Rudanella lutea DSM 19387: one gene and its partner. Each later gene encodes a partner of the first gene's protein in a complex. Links are inferred from orthologs where the notes say so. Each region holds a gene or a part of one and is shown on either strand. Other genes may lie near its edges.

Region 1 (9,392 bases):
TAAGGAGAACGGAGAAAAGGAGTAAAGAGAAAAGATTGCTTTCCTCTTTACCTTCCTCCTCCTTCCTCCCTCTACCAAAATGAGACACGGTAAGAAAGATAATCACTTAGGCCGTACGCACTCGCATCGGGAAGCTATGCTCTCGAACATGGCGTCGTCGCTGATTCTGAAGAAGCGGATCGAGACGACTTTAGCGAAAGCCAAAGAATTGCGGAAGTTTGTGGAGCCATTGCTGACGAAAGCAAAGGATGATACTCACCAAAACCGCCGGATCGTTTTCCAGACGCTCACGAGCAAAGAAACGATCAAAGAACTGTTTGGGCCTGTAGCCGATAAGATTGCCAACCGTCCGGGAGGGTACACGCGCATCATCAAGCTGGGTAACCGCGCTGGTGATAACGCCGAAACTTGTCTGATCGAACTGGTTGACTTTAACGAAACGCTGCTCGCAGCTGCTCAGGAGAAAGCTACTGCCCGGACCCGTCGGGGTCGTCGGAGCAGCGGTGCTCGCCAGGCAGCAGACACGGCCGCTATCCCAGCGGCTGAAGTGGTAGCTGATGAGCCAGTAGCTGCTGAAGAGGCACCTGCAGCCGAAGCCGCTGTTGAAGAAGCCCCTGTAGCAGAGGCTCCGGCCGCTACAGAAGGCGAAGCGCCCGCCGAAGAGTCGAACGATGAGCCGAAGCAAGCTTAATGCAACGGAATTAAACATAGTGAAAGAGGGTTAGCCATACTGGGTTAACCCTTTTTTTTGGAGTAACAAACCGAATATACCTGATTAAGGCAAGAAATCGACGATGAAACACACGCAACAGCCGGAGGCTTTATTGGTTTTGCAGGATGGTTCCGTTTACAGGGGATTAGCGCTCGGAAAGCGCGGTACAGCAGGGGGCGAAATCTGCTTCAACACGGGTATGACGGGGTATCAGGAGATTTATACCGACCCTTCTTACTACGGCCAGGTGATTATCAATACCACCTCGCACATCGGTAATTACGGCGTGCAACACCAGTTGGAAGAAGAATCAAACGGCGTTAAAGTACGCGGTATGGTGTGCAATTTCTTCTCGCAGGTGCACTCCCGGTTTACGGCCGATGGTTCGCTGCAGGACTATTTCGAGAAGGCCAATATCGTGGGTATCCACGGCATTGACACTCGGCAACTGGTTCGCTACATCCGGGATAAAGGCGTGATGAACTGTATTATCTCGTCGGAAATTCTTGACCCCGTTCAGCTCTTAGCCGAGTTGAATAAAGTGCCCGACATGGCCGGGCTGGAGCTGTCGTCGGAGGTATGTACGCAGCAAACGTACGAACTAGGGCAGGAAGATGCCCGGCTGAAAGTGGCCGTGCTCGACCTGGGCGTGAAAAAAAGCATCCTGAGCAACCTCACCGACCGGGGCGCTTACTGCAAGGTTTTTCCGGCCCGTACTCCGTTTGAAGAACTGGCCGCCTGGAATCCCGACGGCTTCTTTATCTCGAATGGCCCTGGCGATCCGGCTGCCATGCCCTACGCCGTTGAAACGGTGAAACAGGCATTAGCTACCGAAAAGCCTTTGTTTGGTATTTGCCTGGGTCACCAGATCCTATCGCTGGCCAGCGGCATCTCGACGTACAAAATGCACAACGGCCACCGTGGATTGAACCACCCGGTCAAGAACCTGATTACGGGTCTTTGCGAGATTACGTCGCAGAATCACGGCTTTGCCGTGAAAGGCGACGACGTTCGGGATACCAATAACGTGGAGGTTACCCACCTCAATCTGAACGATAATACCATCGAGGGCATTCGGCGGAAAGACAAACCCGCTTTCTCGGTTCAGTACCACCCGGAGGCCTCGCCCGGCCCGCACGACTCTCGCTATTTGTTCGATGAGTTTGTGCAGCTGATGCATTAATACAGAAAGCCCGGTAGAAACGATCTACCGGGCTTTTCTCATCTACACCGATACCTATTCTGGAACTTACTTACAATACATTTCAGCTTTTATCTTAAGCGCCCAAGTAGCCTTATCCACCAGGTAGTCATTCTGCCGAAGTGGCCACGATGCCCCCCCATCAGTACTGGCCCGAAAATCGTAGCGCTGTCCTACCCGAAGCTTATACGATGTCACGTTCCGCTGTGTACGCGTGGCCGAGACCAGATCGCGCCAGTTGTCTTTTCCCACTTCGCTGTACTGAGTGAGCATAAGAGCGGGCAGGGAGGCCTCATCCAGCAGTTTGCCCTGTGGGCACGAAAACTGAAACTGAAGCTGCATGGATGGAGGCACCGGCAATTCGTTTAATAGCAGCGGTATGGGCGTTTGGTCGCAGGAAGTAGCCGGAGCCGACTCACCGATCAGACCTCCCTTTGCTCCCTTTCCCCAGGCATCGGTCTCATCGAAAACCCGGAGTATAAACGACCGGCCCGCTTCCTGATTGGCAATCGCGATCCGATCATTGTTATTCACCCCCGCAAAAAACGTAGTAACCACCGCCTTGGTCTGGGCATCAATCAGCTGGCACTTGTATTTCACATCCACGCCCGTCAGCTTACTACGCACGCTAAACACCGGCCCAAGCGAACATACAGGGGTTGTCCAGGCAGCGATGTACGAAACAGCCTGCGTAAAACGGGCCTGCAAGGTCAATCGACCGGTACTGGCCTCTCGAACTACTATACCTGCTTTTTCGGGTTTCCAAACACCCGTAACAGCATCGTAACTGAACAAGGGGATACTGTCGCCGGGCTGAATAGTACGGCCCGCTCGCGGATTTACTGTTCCCGGATTTAGATCCATGTTCAACTCACCCGGCTGTGATAATTGCTGCACCAGCTGAAAGTCTTCGTTGAATACCTTAATCGATATTGAACCAGCAACGGATTGAGCCCGGAGTGATGTGCCAGCCCCTACCCCAACCACATTAGAAAAAACGGGTCCACCGGGCAATTGTCCGGCCGCATTGCCCGTTCGCGCGTTGGTATGAATAAGCTGGAGAGTCAGTTTTCCGCTTACAGGTTTACCCTCCCGGTCGGTAAACGACGTCCCCGACGGAATCTGTACCCGCGCCATATCGCCCTGAGCCGTTGGGCTGGTATGCAGCGAAAGTATGGTTCCTGTATTGGCTGGTTGCCCGCTTTGGTCGGCAGGAGTCATACCAACGGGGGGCTTTGAAAGGCTAATCAACGGAAGCGAGCGTACCTGCCGATTACCATTGGTCAGTACAAACGGCTGCACAACGGTCAGATAATCGGGCGTAACAATGGCCACCGTAAAGCGAAACGGGCGTTGTGCAGATGGCATCACTTCGGGCGAAACGGCCAGTAACAACACCCCGTCGGTCGTGATTTTGTACTTTTTTGAATTGAGCGTCGTAACTACCGCATTGGCGTCGGGCCCACTAATAATAATACGGCTATTGGCCGGTAGCGGATTTCCGGCCGGATCGTACAACCGGCATTCAATAACCCCACTCTGAATAGGGTCTTTAAGGCCGATTGTAACGCCTTCCAGCGGATTTTGGCAAGCTTCCAGACCTAGAAACAAGCTCAGTAAAAACAGGGCGAGTACGTACAGATAGCGATTCATAACGAATGTCTTGATGAATTAAGGAAGCCGATACGTCAGCGAGATAGTCAGCGTTGGCAGAAAACGATAACCCGACAGATTGCGCTCCACAGTTGGGATTTGTTCATCGATCGTCGTAGTTTCCAAAAACCCGCTATAATCGAGCGAGACACGAGGCTTCCCCATGTAGAAAAAGCCCATTTCGCCCCCTACACTTAGCCTGCGTTTAGGCACTACCTTGCCGAGCCCCACGCCCACGTAAGGCATAAACCGCTGCCACCGGAAGCCCAAATCAACAATACCTACGTCTTCGGGTGTAAGCTCCAGCCCATCGAAATTCAGTTTATCTTCGGCATGAATTCGGAGGTTCAGCGATGGATGCCAATTGTACGCAATGCTGGTGGCTACGTACAGGCTACGGCCCTTGAGAACCTGCCAGCGCGCACCCAACTCAGCCATACCGACCATAAAATCGGGTTGGAGTATGATATAGGCACTCTTATCCAGATTGACCCGATTCGGCTTTCGATATGCCAGATACTGACCCCCAATGCGCAGCATCAACCGACCCGAATACCCTAACGAACGATTGTAGAACCCGCGAACCCCTAAGACACCAGCCTGAATACTTGCCGACTGCGCAACTCGATGAACGCCAGTATCAGCCGGTGCAACCGAGGGCCCAAGGCCATGCATGCTACCGGCCACGCTCACCTCTGTATGAACTAATCGACTTCCAGCTATTACAGATGTGTGCAGGCTTACCCACAAGGCGCCAGCACACAGGGCGACACGTAGCAGTGATTTCATGGTAAGGGGATGTACAAAATGCCTACTATGTCCAGTGTTTCACTTGACAATTCAAATATAGAAAACAGAGTGCATACAAATGAATAAATTATCAATTATAATATTATAAGCCGACTACTTTCTATTCCGTTTGAGCAGAAATCGTATCGCACTGATACCACAGCCTATGATTGTTTACCCGGTTCGACGGTCGTTTCTGAGGACAATCCAAAAAACTCCTTCTTATTTCGTTACTTTGTCTGTAAAAAGGGCTGATGACCAATGATTATATCAGTCCACAGGGAAAAAATAGAATTTTTAGTTGTTAACCTTTTTTATATCGCAATGAGTACCATTCAGAGCATTCATGCCAGACAAATTCTGGATTCACGAGGCAACCCAACCGTTGAAGTTGATGTACGGACCGAGAACGGCTTTCTGGGCCGGGCGGCAGTACCATCGGGTGCTTCAACCGGTACACACGAAGCCGTAGAGCTACGCGACGACGACGCGAGCGTGTACGTAGGCAAAGGTGTGTTGAAAGCCGTTCAGAACGTGAACGAACTGGTTGCCCCCGAGCTGGCGGGTGCTTCCGTTTTCGAGCAGAGCCTCATCGACAAGGTGATGCTGGAACTGGATGGTACGCCCAACAAAGGAAAACTGGGTGCCAACGCCATCCTGGGTGTATCGCTGGCTGTTGCTAAAGCAGCCGCTCAGGAAGCAGGCTTGCCGCTGTACCGGTACATTGGTGGGGTAAACGCCAACACGCTGCCCGTGCCGATGATGAACATCCTCAACGGAGGTTCACACGCCGACAACTCAATCGATTTTCAGGAGTTTATGGTTATGCCGGCCAACGCACCTAGCTTCTCTGAAGCCCTGCGGATGGGAACCGAGATTTTCCACACTCTCAAAAAGGTATTGAAGAGCAAAGGCTTGTCGACCAACGTAGGTGATGAAGGTGGTTTTGCACCCAACATCACTTCAAACGAAGAAGCTATCCAGACTATCCTGCAAGCCATTGAGAAGGCAGGCTACCGCCCCGGCGAAGATGTTTGGATCGCTATGGATGCCGCTTCGTCGGAGTTTTATAACCCCGAAACCAAGCAGTACCACTTCAAGAAATCGAGCGGTGATAAGCTAACATCGCAGGAAATGGCTAACTACTGGGCCGACTGGTGCAACAAATACCCCATCCTGAGCATCGAAGACGGCATGGCCGAAGACGATTGGGAAGGCTGGAAAATGCATACCGATTTGCTGAAGAACAAAATTCAACTGGTAGGCGACGACCTGTTTGTAACCAACGTAACCCGCCTGACGCAGGGTATCGAGCAAGGTATCGCCAACGCCGTATTGGTTAAAGTAAACCAGATTGGCTCGCTGACCGAAACAATCGATACCGTAAGCCTGGCTAAGCGTAATTCGTACAAAAACATCATGTCGCACCGTTCGGGTGAGACCGAAGATGCTACCATCGCTGATTTGGCCGTTGCGTTGAACACGGGTCAGATCAAGACGGGCTCGGCCTCGCGTTCGGACCGGATGGCGAAGTACAACCAGTTGCTCCGGATTGAGGAAGAACTGGGCGAGGTAGCCTACTTCCCGGGTCTGAAGTTTTAATGGATAATGCACAATGAATAGTGTGTAATGCACACGTTGAGTTGGAGCTCCCTACTCAGTACGCATTGCCCATTATTCATTGTGCATTACACCGTATTCATTATGAAGCGTCTCCTCCGATATGGCCGTAACTTTTACGTAGCCACAGGCGTTGGCCTGCTGGTCTGGATGTTGGCGTTTGATGCAAACGACTTGTTTGCGCAGTTTCGCAACTGGTGGACACTCCGGGACCTGGAAGAAAGCAAAGCCTTTTACCAGTCGGCCATCAAACGGGTACAGAATCAGCGTAAACTTGTATTGGGTACCGATCAGCTCCGGGAGAAGTACGCCCGCGAGCGGTATCTCATGAAAAAGCCAACCGAAGACGTGTACGTGCTGGTTGACGAAAATAACGAACCGATAGAAAAACAGTGAACAGTCATCAGTGAACAGTAAACAGTAAACAGTAGGCAAGTGTATATTGCTAATTGTTCGTTACTAACTGTTCGCTGCTCGTTGTTAACTGTTCACTGAAAAATGCTTTCCGTTCTCTTCGTTTGTCTGGGTAACATTTGCCGGTCACCGGTTGCCGAAGGTATCTTCCGTAGTTTGGTAGCTCAGCGAGGACTGGAAAACGAAATCAGCTGCGACTCGGCGGGCACCTCTTCGTATCATCTGGGTGAATTACCCGACCGGCGAACCCGCCAAAACGCACAGGAACACGGCCTGAACCTCACCCATCGGGCACGCCGGATGATCGGCGAAGACCTCGCTCAGTTTACGTATTTCGTAGCAATGGACGAGGCCAATTTCGACGCGGTGCTGAAACTCAGTCAGCGGAGCCTCGGGCTGGTGAGCGACGAAAACATCTTTCTCCTTCGTGAATTTGATCCGGTTGTTGGTGATGACCCCAACGTGCCCGACCCTTACTACGAGGGCCCCGAGGTATTCGAAGAGGTTTACCAGATTACCTACCGCTGCTGTGAGCAGCTGCTCAATTATTTGCAGGAAATACACCAGTTAAATGGCGAATGAGTGAATGGCGAAAGAGCGGTAGTATATTTTACTCTTTGCCGAGCGCGGCCCGCACTCTTTCACTCTTTCACTCTTTCACTCTTTTGCTTTATGGAAAAAAACGTCATACTTCTCATTCTCGACGGTTGGGGCATTGCTACGCAGCTCGAACGGTCGGCGCTGGCAGCCGCCAAAACGCCTTTTATCGACTCGCTTTTCACCCAATACCCTCATAGCCGACTCGAAGCGTCGGGACTGGCCGTTGGCCTGCCTGCGGGTCAAATGGGCAACTCCGAAGTGGGGCATATGAACCTGGGGGCCGGTCGTATTGTGTATCAGGATCTGGTTAAGATCAACAAAGCCGTTGAAGAACACACCCTCGACACCGAGCCGGTGCTGGTCGATGCACTCAATTACGCTAAGCAAAACGGCAAAAAGGTACATTTTATCGGCCTGGTGTCTGACGGGGGCGTTCACTCGCACATCGATCACCTGAAGGGACTGTTATCTATTGCCCATGCTAAAGGACTGAGCGACGTGTACGTGCATGCCTTCACCGACGGACGCGATACCGATCCTAAGAGTGGCCTCGGTTTTCTGAGCGATCTGCAACAACACTTAGCCGCAACAACGGGAAAACTGGCCAGTGTAACAGGGCGATTCTACGCCATGGACCGCGACAATCGCTGGGAGCGAGTACGGCAGGCATACGATGTGATGGTACGCGGTTCGGGTACGCCCGTGGGAGCGGCCAACGTATTGCAGGCTATTCAGGCCTCATACGACGAAGGGGTCACCGACGAGTTCATTAAGCCAATTGTGGTCGCGCAGGAAGATGGCTCACCCGTAGCCACCATCGACGAAGGCGACGTCGTGCTGTGCTTCAACTTCCGCACCGACCGGGGCCGCGAAATCACGATCGCGCTCACGCAGCGTGATATCCCAGAGCAGGAAATGCAAAAACTGAATTTGTACTACCTGACCCTGACCAACTACGATAACGATTTTACCAACGTCCATGTCATCTACGACAAAGACAACCTCAACAATACCCTTGGCGAGGTAATCGCTGCTGCCGGCCGGACCCAGATTCGTATTGCCGAAACAGAAAAGTACCCGCACGTGACCTTCTTCTTCTCGGGTGGCCGCGAGGAGCCTTTTGCCGGAGAAAAACGGTTGCTGTGCCAGTCGCCTAAGGAAATGACGGTGTATGATGCCGATGGCAACGCGACGGTTATTCCGGTAAAGACCTACGATCAGAAACCCGAAATGGCCGCCTACGATATTCGCGACGCCATTGTACCTGAGCTACAAAACAAAACGGCCAACTTTATCTGTCTCAACTTTGCCAACACCGATATGGTGGGCCATACGGGCGTATTTGAAGCCGTGGTGAAGGCAGCCGAGGCCGTTGATGCCTGCACGCAGGCCGTTACCGAGGCCGCTTTAGCCAGCGATTATTCGGTCATTATCATTGCCGACCACGGGAATGCCGATTACATGGTGAACGACGATGGTACACCCAACACGGCGCATACCACAAATCTGGTACCTTGTATTTTGGTCGACAATCAGTTGAAACCCGCTCTGCACGACGGCAAGCTCGCCGATGTAGCACCTACAATTCTGGAGCTGATGGGTATTGCCAAACCGAGTGAAATGAACGGCCAGAGTTTGATCCAACAAGCTTGAACGTCTTACCACTAAAGTACGTTTAGTCGAATACAAATGGCCCTCTGCTATTGAAGTAGAGGGCCCTTTTTTACCGTTTTATGACACGTATTCTCCTTGTTTTTGCCGCTATACTTTTGGTTTCATGTGATAACTCAAACGAGCAAACTGTAGCCAAACCTGTGTACTTCGATGTAGCCGGGTACGTGTCGAGGCAAATTGAGAAACTGGCCGCTCAAAAGCCAACGGTAGAGAAAAACGCCTTCATCAGCGGAAAAACGAATCTGCAAACCACTGCCCAAATCGACTGGGCCAAAGAGCTGGAACTATTTAAGCAAGCCGATATAAACAAGCCAGCGTTTCGAACCAGTTACACCATTACCCGCCCCGACTCACTCACGTACGAGTACACGCTGAAATCGACTGAAGAGAAACTCACCGTACGGTCGCTGCTGGTGCGGCTCGACTCCACAACGCGCCAGCCGGTTCAGATCCAGGCCATTCTGAAAACCGAAAACCCATTGTACATGTCGGAGCGCCGACTCCTGCTGATTAGCGGCTCCGAGGCCGGGCAGGGATGGGGTGTGCGTAGTTACCAGATTGAAGGTTTCGAGCAGCTTACCTACTTCGACCGGAACAATTTCCGGATAAACGGGCATATCGCCCAGTAACCTAACACCTGTTTTCTGACTCATTATCACGGCCTTCCATTAGGAAGGGCCCAGGATCTCTGTACGCTTTGGTCGGCAAGTTTTGGTACCCTATCGGTGC
Region 2 (9,976 bases), 1.1 Mb from region 1 along the record:
TGGATACTGAAGCAGCCACCACACGCGGGCCAGCCGATCCATGGTCCAGTCGACAAGCTGGAAACCGGGGCGAGCCTCGGCCAACGCCGTAGCCATCTCGTCAGAAACCACCACGGGCGCCTTACCCATAAACCGGGGCATGGCCGTAAAAACCCGGTAAAAGACGGCGTTGGTCGGTTGGTTACGGTACAGATCGAGTTGCTGCCGAAGCCAGGTGAGGGCGCGTTCGGCGTCGGGCTGCTGTTCGAGCAGGGCAAACAAAAGTGAGCTTACAGGTCGCATATCCATTAGACAAAAGTACGATTGACAGGCTCAATACTCTTTTAAAAATAGCCTGATTTCTGTAGCCCCCCGAACTGATTTCGGTCACGTAGGGCGGGGGTGCAGAGGATAGGAAACCTTTCTTACCCATTTTTCGACCACTCATCCCAAACTCCCGCGCCCCCCTACGCCTATCGGCATCATTGAGGTGAAACAACAAATAAACTACTCCCATGAAACCGTTCGTAGCCTTCTCTGCCGCTCTGCTTTTGGGTGCATCTGCCCTGTGTACCTCTGCCCTCTCAACGCCAGCCATGGCTCAGTCGAAGCCCTCGACCGAAGCCTATTACGAAGAAAAGCCCCGCCTTGAAGCCGTTGTTTATCCGGCGGCTACCCCGCTCAAACTCTGGATGAATGTGGAAAAGGAAGACCCGCGCGCCCGTATCAAAGTGGAACTGTTCGACGCACAAAACCACTTGCTCCACAGCCAGACCTACAACGCCCGGGTAAACCGGTTCAACCAGAAATTTGACCTCAGCAACATGCCCGATGGGCGGTACACGTTCCGTATCACCGACGGGAATTCGGTTCGCGAACGGACGTTCAAACTCTCGTCGCCGGGCTTGCAGGAACAGCTGCCCAACCGATTGGTGACACTGAACTAAACGAGGGGAGGGAAAAGGGTTAAAAACCCGTTAAATGCCATCCTGATTTTCGACAGTTCAACGGTTTTTTTAGACCATTCAGCCGTCGCTTTTACCGCTTGACGCATTATCGTTTTCAACAATAGCACTGACTGTCACAACTTTGCAGTGTTCAAAGCGAACAACAACACAACAAAAACTTTTGAACCACTCCCCGGAGTACAAGTATGAAAACTGTCATTAAATCCATCCTTTTAGGCCTGTCCCTTTTCGTTGCTTTTTGTGCCCTTTTGTTTGTCTCGGCTAGTGCCGTTGAAGCCCGGCCCATCAAACGCGACAACAATGCCATCACCACCGTGCGCCATGCCGCCTTTGCCGTCAACGCAGGCCGGGCCCTGAGCGTAAACGTTGAAAAGCCAGCCGGCGAAATGTTGCGTGTCCAGTTTACGAATGGCGAAGGCCGCGTGATGGCCGAGCAATTTGTGAGCAAGCAGGCGGGTGCCTACAGCATGAAATTCAACATTGAGCAACTGCCCGATGGTGTGTATCAGGTTCGGATTATGGGTAAAGAAAAAGTAGGTGAGTACTCGTTTACGCTGAAGTCGCCCGAGCAGCAAGCAACTCGTCAACTGAGTATTCAATAACGAATGTGGGCGCAACCGGTAAAACACGGTTGCGCCCAACCCAAAACAGTGAGGTAAAACAATTAGGTGCCCTATTCCTATCTTCCTTTCCTTTTAAACACCCCGGCCCGCCAACGCGAACCGGGGTGTTGTTTTTTAGGACGGTACCTTCTCGAACCAGGGTTGCGCCTTTTCGAGCTGCCCGGCCAGCCGGAATAGCGTAGCCTCATCGCCGAGCATGGCCGTAAACATAGTCCCAACCGGCAAGCCATCTGCCGACCAGTGCAGGGGCACCGACATCGACGGTTGCCCGGTCATGTTGGCAATACCGGTAAAGCTGATGTAGCCAAGCGATTTTTCGGCAAGCTCGTCCATAATCTTGCTGCCTTTGAGCCGTTTCAGGCCACCCAACGTATCCACGAGCCGAATCATCCGGTTTTCGGCGGCCGTGTTCTGAAACAAACCAATTTCAATAGGGGGCCGGGGCAGTGTAGGGGTCAGCACCACATCGAACCGGTCGTGTAGCAGGCCCATACTGCGGGTCAGCTCGTTCCAGCGTCGTTTCTGAAACGCGTAATCGACCGCCGAAAACCCTTCGGCCATACGTGCAATGGCCCAGGTGTTCAGCTCCACATCGTCGCGACGGACGGGCCGCCCGAGGTAGTTGGCCAGTTCGCGCAGGGTAGCGCCCGTTTCGCTCACCACCATCGTAAAAAAGGCCTCCGTCAGAATACTCTTGCTGTACGGCAACTTGATCTCCTCGACCTGATGCCCCAGGCTTTCGAGCAGTTTGGCGGCATCCTGCACCGCCCTGACGCATTCGGGATGTGTGGGCTGCGACGGAATCAGGGCCTCGGTCGAGAAGCCAATACGCAGTTGACCGGGCTCGCGGGTGGCCTCTTCGGCAAAGGGCCGTTCGGGATTGGGCAAAAAATAGGGGTCGCCCGTCATGGGTCCGCTCAGGGCATCGAGCAGGGCCGCACTGTCGCGCACGGAGCGGGTCACGGCATGGTTCACCACAGCTCCCGACCACATTTCGCCATTGGCCGGGCCAAGGGGCACCCGCCCACGGGAGGGCTTCATGCCAAACAGGCCGCAGCTACTCGCCGGAATCCGGATGGAGCCGCCCCCGTCGCTCGCCGACGCCATCGGTACAATACCCGCCGAGACTGCCACGGCCGAGCCCCCGCTGCTACCGCCCGGCGAGTGGGCCGGGCTCCACGGATTACGGGCCGGGCCGTACAGTTTAGACTCGGTGTAGGGCGTAAGGCCAAACTCAGGGGTGTTGGTTTTACCAAACAGCACCAGACCGGCCTGCTTCATGCGGGTCACGGCTTCGCTATCGGTTTGGGGCACGTAGTTCTGATACCCCGCACAGCCCGACTTGAGCGGTACGCCCGCCCATTCGAGTTCGAGGTCTTTGAGCAAAAACGGCACCCCCCGAAACGGCCCGACACCCGGCAGTTGGGTAGCCATTTCACGGCCCTTGTCGTACAGCGGTGTTACAATGGCGTTCAGTTGGGGGTTTACCGCTTCGGCACGGGCAATGGCCGTTTCGAGGAGTTCGGCCGGGGTTACTTCGTTGCGCCGAACCAGCTCGGCCAGGGCCGTAGCATCGTATTGGCGGTATTCGTCGAAGGCCATAGCAGGCCGGGCAGGAACAGTCATGGTACAGTGTAGGTGGTTTTGGGTATGCACTAAGGCCGCTCGGCCGTTACCGACCGGAGCCTGATTTTGTCGTTGGGTCCCTCCTGCCCCGGTGTGGCTTCGAGCTGAATCTGGTAGATGAGGCCATCCCAACCGCTGCGGTTAGTCAGGTCAATTTCGTAGGTACGCATCTGCCCATCGCCGATGATCGGAAAGTCAACCACCCGGTCGGGGGTACCCACAAAATCGCCATCGCCCGGCTTGAGCCAGTTGAAGCGGGCCGTACGAGCTGCGGTTGTGAAGGCGGCCTGAACGTAGATTTTATTGAGGTCGGCGGCTCGCCAAAACACGCGCGGGCTCTTCAGGCTGAACGCGCTTTTGCTCAGGTCGGCCCGGCTCCAGCGCACCACCAGCTCGTTCTGAATAGGCCAGCCGGCATCGGTCGTATTGTAATAGTGCCAGCCCTGCCGACTGTTGGTGAACCGGAAATTCGGTTTGGTTTCGGGCCGGGGCTGCGCGTACACAAACGCCCGAATATCGGTCACCGTGCCGATAATCAGGTTGTACTCATACTCGTACACGGTGTTATGGTCCATGACCACCAGCGGGGTGGCCGCCTGGTAGCTCGTGGGGTCGTCGAATTCGGTGCCGGTACTCGAAGAGCCCAGAAAGCCCGTCACAAACCGGAACTGATTGGGCACGTGCAAGCCCAGGCCACGCCCGTTTTTGTCGAGCAGGGCCGTCCAGTTTTCGGTAGCCTGCCGCACCGCCATATCCTTTTCGGCCGAGAGATTCACAACCGGTGCGTTGGTAAAAGGCTGTGCGCCCGTGTAGGTCACAATCTGATTGAGAGGGGCGTTGAGGTAGGCACAAGGCACCTCCTGCGCGCGGGCTTCGTACTGCGTGGTGTCGCGACGGTTTACCTGCGTGCGGCTCCGAACATGCACCACATTGTCGCGCAGGGTGAGCCAATGCTCCATAACGCACTCGGCGGGCTCGTTGAACAAGGGCCACACCAGCGGGATCGTCTTCACATAAATCCGGTTACTATCGAGCTGCTGATAGCCGATTACCTGCGCCGGGTTGTTGTGCATATCACCGGTTTGTACGGGGTTCCAGCCGAGGTTTCGCCAGACAAAAGCGGGCTGTTTGCCATTCTGCACGTACGGAATCGGGCCCGAGTAGAGACTCGTCTGGAGTTGCCGCCCCAGATCGAAGTTATTGATCATGTTGGTGCCGCGCGGGCCATCGGTCAGAAACGTAATGGCGCCACCGGCCACCAGATCGACACCCACCCGCACTTTGGCATTGCTCAGGATCACCAGACGTGGCACCCCCGGCGCTGCGGGCGGGGCGGGCAGATTGGGATTAAACACCGAGGTCCATCCCGAGCCCGAGTTGCCACCTCCCCCGCCGGGTACATTAATGGGCGGTTGCCCTGTTTGCGGAGGGGTTGTTCCTGTTGAGGTTGAGCCGCCACCGGGCTGTGTGACCGAGCCGCCACCGGTGGTGCTGCCGGGCGGGGTGGTACCGATGGGGTAAAACGTTTCGACACTGGGCTTGCAGGAAGCCAGCCCGGCCAGTAGCAACAACAGGTATGGATAGAAAAGGCGCATAGACAAAGATACAAAAAGGGTAGATTACTGGCTTACACTCCGCAACCGCAGCCGACTGCCGCGCTCGCTGGCAGAGGCATCCGCGCCCGGTGTCGCTTCTAGTTGAATCTGGTAAATGATACCATCCCAGCCGGGCGCGCGGCTCAGATCAATGGTATAGGTACGAAACTGCCCATCGCCAATGATCGGAAAATCGACCCCACCGCTTCGGAGCACTTCAAACTCCTGATCGCCGGGTTTGCGCCAGTTGAGCCGGGCGGTTTTGGACGAGGTGGTAAACGCAGCTTCGAGCACAATCCGGCGCACGTCGGCCGCCCGCCAGAATCCCTTGGGCGACTTGATGGCAAAGCTGGGCAGGGTCGGATCGGTGCGGCCCCACTGTACCGACAACTCGTTGCGAATGGGCCAGCCGGTATCGCGGGTATTGTAGTAATGCCAGCCCTGCCGGTTGGTGGTGAAGCGGAAATTGGGGCCGGTATCGGGTCGGGGCTGGCTATACACATACTGCCGAATGCGCTCCACCGAACCCACAATCAGGTCGTACTCAAACTCAAACACGCCGTTGTGATCCATCACCTGAAACGGAATAGCCGTGAGATAGCCGGTATCCCCGTCGCGTTCGCCACCAACGCCGGTAGCCCCGAAAAAGCCCGAAATGAACCGAAATTCGTTGCGCCGGTAAATACCCACACCCCAGCTGTTTTTGTCGACCAGAGCGGCCCAGTTTTCGGTAGCATACCGTTCGGTAATGGCGTGCGGAGCGTTGAACTCAAACAGGGCATCGTTGGTAAACGGTTTATCGCCGGTGTACGTGATAACCCGGTAATACGGCGCATTGAGGTGCATACAGGGGGCCTCCTGCGTACGGGCCTGATACTGCGTGGTGTCGGGTCGGGAGAGCTGGGTGCGGCTACGCACACGAATCACATTTCCCCGGAGTTCGAGCCAATGCTCCATCTGGCACTCGGCAGGGCGGTTGCGAAGGGGCCAAATGAGCGGGCTGGTTTTTACATAGAGCCGGTTGGTGCTGTCTTTACGGTACGAGACCACCTGCGAGGGGTTGTTGTACATATCGCCCGTTTGCACGGGGTTCCAGCCGAGGCCAATCCATTGGGGTATAGGCCGGTTGCCGGCTTCTTCAAAGGGCACCGGCCCGGAATAAAGACTGGTCTGAAGCTGCCGGCCCAGATCGTAGTTATTGACCATGTTGACGCCCGTGAGCGCATCGGCTAGGTAGGTGATGGCACCGCCCGCGTTGAGGTCGATACCCACTTTTATCTGACTATTTTCCAGAAAAATGCGCTGTGGAGCCGGTATCACGGGCGGAGGGTTGAACCCACCGCCGGGCAGAATCGGGGCCGGAAACACCGTTTCAACATCGTCGCCACAACCGCCCAGCCCGATCAACAGACTCAGCACCAAACTAACCAGATATCCTTTTCGCGGGTGGATGTGCTGCATGAACAAACTTCGTTTATCGACAAAAGTATCCGTTTGTCGAACGTGATGGTTTCTACAAGGTAGGTATTTGCGGTTTTTTGACTCAGTGCGCCCTTTCCTTCTCTCAGTATGGGTAAAACATACAGCCTCCTGACGGTGTCTTTTTGGCACGCGGATGACACGGATTAGGCAGATGAACGCAGACCCCGGTACTGGCTATTTCCAGAAACACTGACCACATTGGGAATATCAATCCGCGACGATTCGCCTAATCTGCGCCATCCGCGTGCCAATTCACATCCATCCGTGTCATTCGCGTGCTAGTTGGATTTCTTTTTACCCGAAGCCGGATAACACCCTAATAATTAAATACTTACCCCGAATCTCCTCTCAAAAAACCATAAACCACAAACTATAAACTACGCAACTGTATTAAGGTATGCGGTTTAACCCCTAATTTTGCGGGATTTTTGGCCTTACGCTTCCCAGCGTAGACGGCCAAAAAGATACTTTGCCCAGTTTGCTTTGCACATTCCGGAGCGCCGGATCGCCGGACCGCCGGACCGTTTTATTACCCCGCTCAGAAATGCCCAAAAACGCCAACATCCGCTCGGTACTTATCATCGGCTCTGGCCCCATCATCATCGGTCAGGCCTGTGAGTTTGACTACTCTGGCTCCCAAGCCGCCCGTTCTATCCGCGAGGAAGGCATCGAAGTGGCCCTGATCAACTCCAACCCGGCGACGATCATGACCGACCCGATCAACGCTGACTATGTGTACCTGAAGCCGCTGGAGAAAAAATCGATTGTCGAGATTCTGGAAAAGCACCGGCAGATGGGCAAGCCCATTGACGCCGTACTGCCTACCATGGGTGGCCAAACGGCTCTCAACCTCGCCATCGACTGCGATAAGGCGGGTGTCTGGGAAAAGTACAACGTACAAATTATCGGGGTCGATATCAAAGCGATTGAGACGACCGAAGACCGCGAGAAATTCCGCCTGCTGATGCTTCAGCTCGACGCGGGCGTTTGCAAAGGCCGTACGGCCCGCTCGTTTCTGGAGGGTAAAGAGATTGCCCAGGAGATTGGCTTCCCGCTCGTGATCCGGCCCTCATTTACGCTCGGTGGTACCGGCGGGGGTTTCGTTAACACGCCCGAAGAATTCGACAAAGCCCTGACCAACGGTCTGCACGCGTCGCCCGTACACGAGGTACTGGTAGAGCAAAGCGTAATGGGCTGGAAAGAATATGAGCTGGAGCTGCTGCGCGACGGTAACGGCAACTTTATCATCGTCTGCTCGATCGAGAACTTCGACCCGATGGGCATTCACACCGGCGACTCTATCACGGTGGCCCCGGCCATGACCCTGCCCGATACGCTGTACCAGAAAATGCGCGACCTCGCCATCAAGGTGATGAACGGCATTGGGCAGTTTGCCGGTGGCTGTAACATTCAGTTCTCGGTAAATCCCGAAACCGACGATATCATCGTGATCGAGGTGAACCCACGGGTGAGCCGGTCGTCGGCACTAGCCTCCAAAGCAACGGGTTACCCCATTGCCAAGATTGCCGCCAAAATGGCAATCGGCTACAACCTCGACGAACTGATCAACCCGATTACGGGCACGACGTCGGCGTTTTTTGAGCCTGCTATCGACTACGTGATCGTGAAAGTACCCCGCTGGAACTTCGATAAGTTTCCGGGTGCCGACCGTTCGCTCGGTCTGCAAATGAAGTCGGTAGGCGAGACCATGGGTATTGGCCGCAACTTCCAGGAAGCGTTGCAGAAGGCGTGTCAGTCGCTCGAAATCCGGCGCAACGGTCTGGGTGCCGACGGCCGCGAACTGACCGACATCAACGCCCTCAAGCAAAGCCTGGCGCACCCCAGCTGGAACCGGTTGTTCCATATCTACGATGCGTTTAAGGCCGGGATGTCGTTCCGCACGATTCGGCAACTGACCAAAATTGACCCCTGGTTCCTGCACCAGATTGAAGAACTGATTGAGCTGGAGCGCGAGATTGAGCAGTACGACCTGGACGATGTGCCGGCCGAACTCATCCGCACGGCCAAGCAGAAAGGCTATGCCGACCGGCAGCTGGCGCACCTCCTGCAGGTAAAAGAAAGCAAGATTTACCAGTACCGTCAGGATCACAACATCCGGCGGGTGTACAAGTGCGTGGATACCTGCGCGGCTGAGTTTGAGGCCAAAACGCCGTACTATTACTCGACGTTTAACAACCAGTTGCCCATCACGCAGGACCGCCCCGAGCCGGTATCGGACCTGCCCGGCAACGAGTCGATCCGTTCAAACCGCAAGAAAGTGGTTATTCTGGGCTCCGGCCCCAACCGCATCGGGCAGGGTATCGAGTTCGACTACTCGTGCGTACACGGGGTGCTGGCCGCTAAAGAAGCGGGTTACGAAACGATCATGATCAACTGTAACCCCGAAACCGTTTCGACCGACCCCGACGTGGCCGATAAGCTGTACTTCGAGCCGGTGTTCTGGGAGCACGTACACGCCATCATCATGCACGAGCAGCCCGAAGGCGTGATTGTGCAGCTGGGTGGCCAGACGGCCCTCAAGATGGCCGAAAAACTGACCCGCTACGGCATCAAGATTATCGGTACGAGCTGGGAAGCCCTCGACCTGGCCGAAGACCGGGGCCTGTTCTCCGACATGCTCCGCAAACTCGACATTCCGTATCCGAAATTCGGTACGGTGCGCGAGTCAGAAGCCGCAATCGAACTCTCACGCGACCTCGGCTTCCCGTTGCTGGTACGCCCCAGCTACGTACTCGGCGGGCAGTCGATGAAGATCGTGATCAACGAAACGGAGCTGGAGCAGCACGTGATGAAGATTCTGTCGGACATTCCAGACAACAACATCCTGCTCGACCACTTCCTCGAAAACGCGATTGAGGCCGAAGCCGACGCCATCTGCGATGGTGAAAACGTGTACATCATCGGGATTATGGAGCACATCGAACCGGCGGGTATTCACTCCGGCGACTCGTATGCCCTGCTGCCGCCATTCGACCTGAGCGAAGCCGTCATAGGCCAGATTGAAGAGTACACCCGGAAAATCGCCGTGGCACTGAAAACGGTTGGTCTGATCAACATTCAGTTTGCCATCAAAGACGAGAAGGTGTATGTAATCGAAGCCAACCCGCGCGCCAGCCGGACGGTGCCGTTCATTTGCAAGGCTTATCAGGAGCCATACGTTAACTACGCGACGAAGGTGATGCTGGGTGCCAACAAGGTGACCGATTTCGACTTCAAGCCGGTGAAGAAAGGCTACGCCATCAAGATTCCGGTATTCTCGTTCAACAAGTTTCCGAACGTAAACAAGGAGCTTGGGCCCGAAATGAAATCGACCGGTGAAGGCATCTATTTCATCGACGACCTGCACGACGATTTCTTCCTGAAAGTGTACTCGGAGCGGAATCTGTACCTGAGCCGGTAAACGTTACCCGGTAAGCGTTACCCGGTAAGCAATTGTTACTTGTTGTGCCACAGCCTAAACAGGCTGTGGCACAACTGTTTTATGGCAATTTACGTTAAGTTTGTAGACTCACGGAGCTAAACGGAGAATTGTTTTATGACTGTATTAACCATACCACTGGATGATGCACTGGCGACCAAACTCCAGCAGGAAACCGCATTGACCAATGGCGATGAAGCGGCCATTGTTCGGAAAGCACTCAATGACTATCTGCGCCGTCAGCATATGGAACGGCTTCGTCAG

What was found.
Region 2: the proteins of carA (region 1) and carB are in contact, whole or in part, in a solved structure (PDB 1KEE), measured with the Escherichia coli proteins. The link is inferred for Rudanella lutea DSM 19387 from one-to-one orthologs.

The regions. Positions count from the first base shown.
Region 1 is NZ_KB913013.1:2,761,538-2,770,929, forward strand. Bases 1-2,844 are described here. They hold carA (glutamine-hydrolyzing carbamoyl-phosphate synthase small subunit), read left to right. Parts: upstream 1-794; coding sequence 795-1,895; downstream 1,896-2,844. Other genes in these bases: rplQ (50S ribosomal protein L17), read left to right, coding at 80-691; RUDLU_RS0111470 (hypothetical protein), read right to left, coding at 1,962-2,844. Also shown: more of RUDLU_RS0111470, read right to left, coding at 2,845-3,566; RUDLU_RS0111475 (hypothetical protein), read right to left, coding at 3,585-4,355; eno (phosphopyruvate hydratase), read left to right, coding at 4,680-5,957; RUDLU_RS0111485 (hypothetical protein), read left to right, coding at 6,060-6,371; RUDLU_RS0111490 (low molecular weight protein-tyrosine-phosphatase), read left to right, coding at 6,474-6,971; gpmI (2,3-bisphosphoglycerate-independent phosphoglycerate mutase), read left to right, coding at 7,062-8,642; RUDLU_RS0111500 (hypothetical protein), read left to right, coding at 8,723-9,292. UniProt on the Escherichia coli protein: Small subunit of the glutamine-dependent carbamoyl phosphate synthetase (CPSase).
Region 2 is NZ_KB913013.1:3,854,529-3,864,504, reverse strand. The notes cover bases 6,467-9,894. They hold carB (carbamoyl-phosphate synthase large subunit), read left to right. Parts: upstream 6,467-6,817; coding sequence 6,818-9,694; downstream 9,695-9,894. Other genes in these bases: RUDLU_RS0115960 (hypothetical protein), read left to right, coding at 9,830-9,894. In the rest of the region: RUDLU_RS0115995 (EboA domain-containing protein), read right to left, coding at 1-288; RUDLU_RS27575 (T9SS type A sorting domain-containing protein), read left to right, coding at 495-926; RUDLU_RS0115985 (hypothetical protein), read left to right, coding at 1,133-1,549; RUDLU_RS0115980 (amidase), read right to left, coding at 1,685-3,196; RUDLU_RS0115975 (hypothetical protein), read right to left, coding at 3,226-4,791; RUDLU_RS0115970 (hypothetical protein), read right to left, coding at 4,816-6,252; more of RUDLU_RS0115960, read left to right, coding at 9,895-9,976. UniProt on the Escherichia coli protein: Large subunit of the glutamine-dependent carbamoyl phosphate synthetase (CPSase).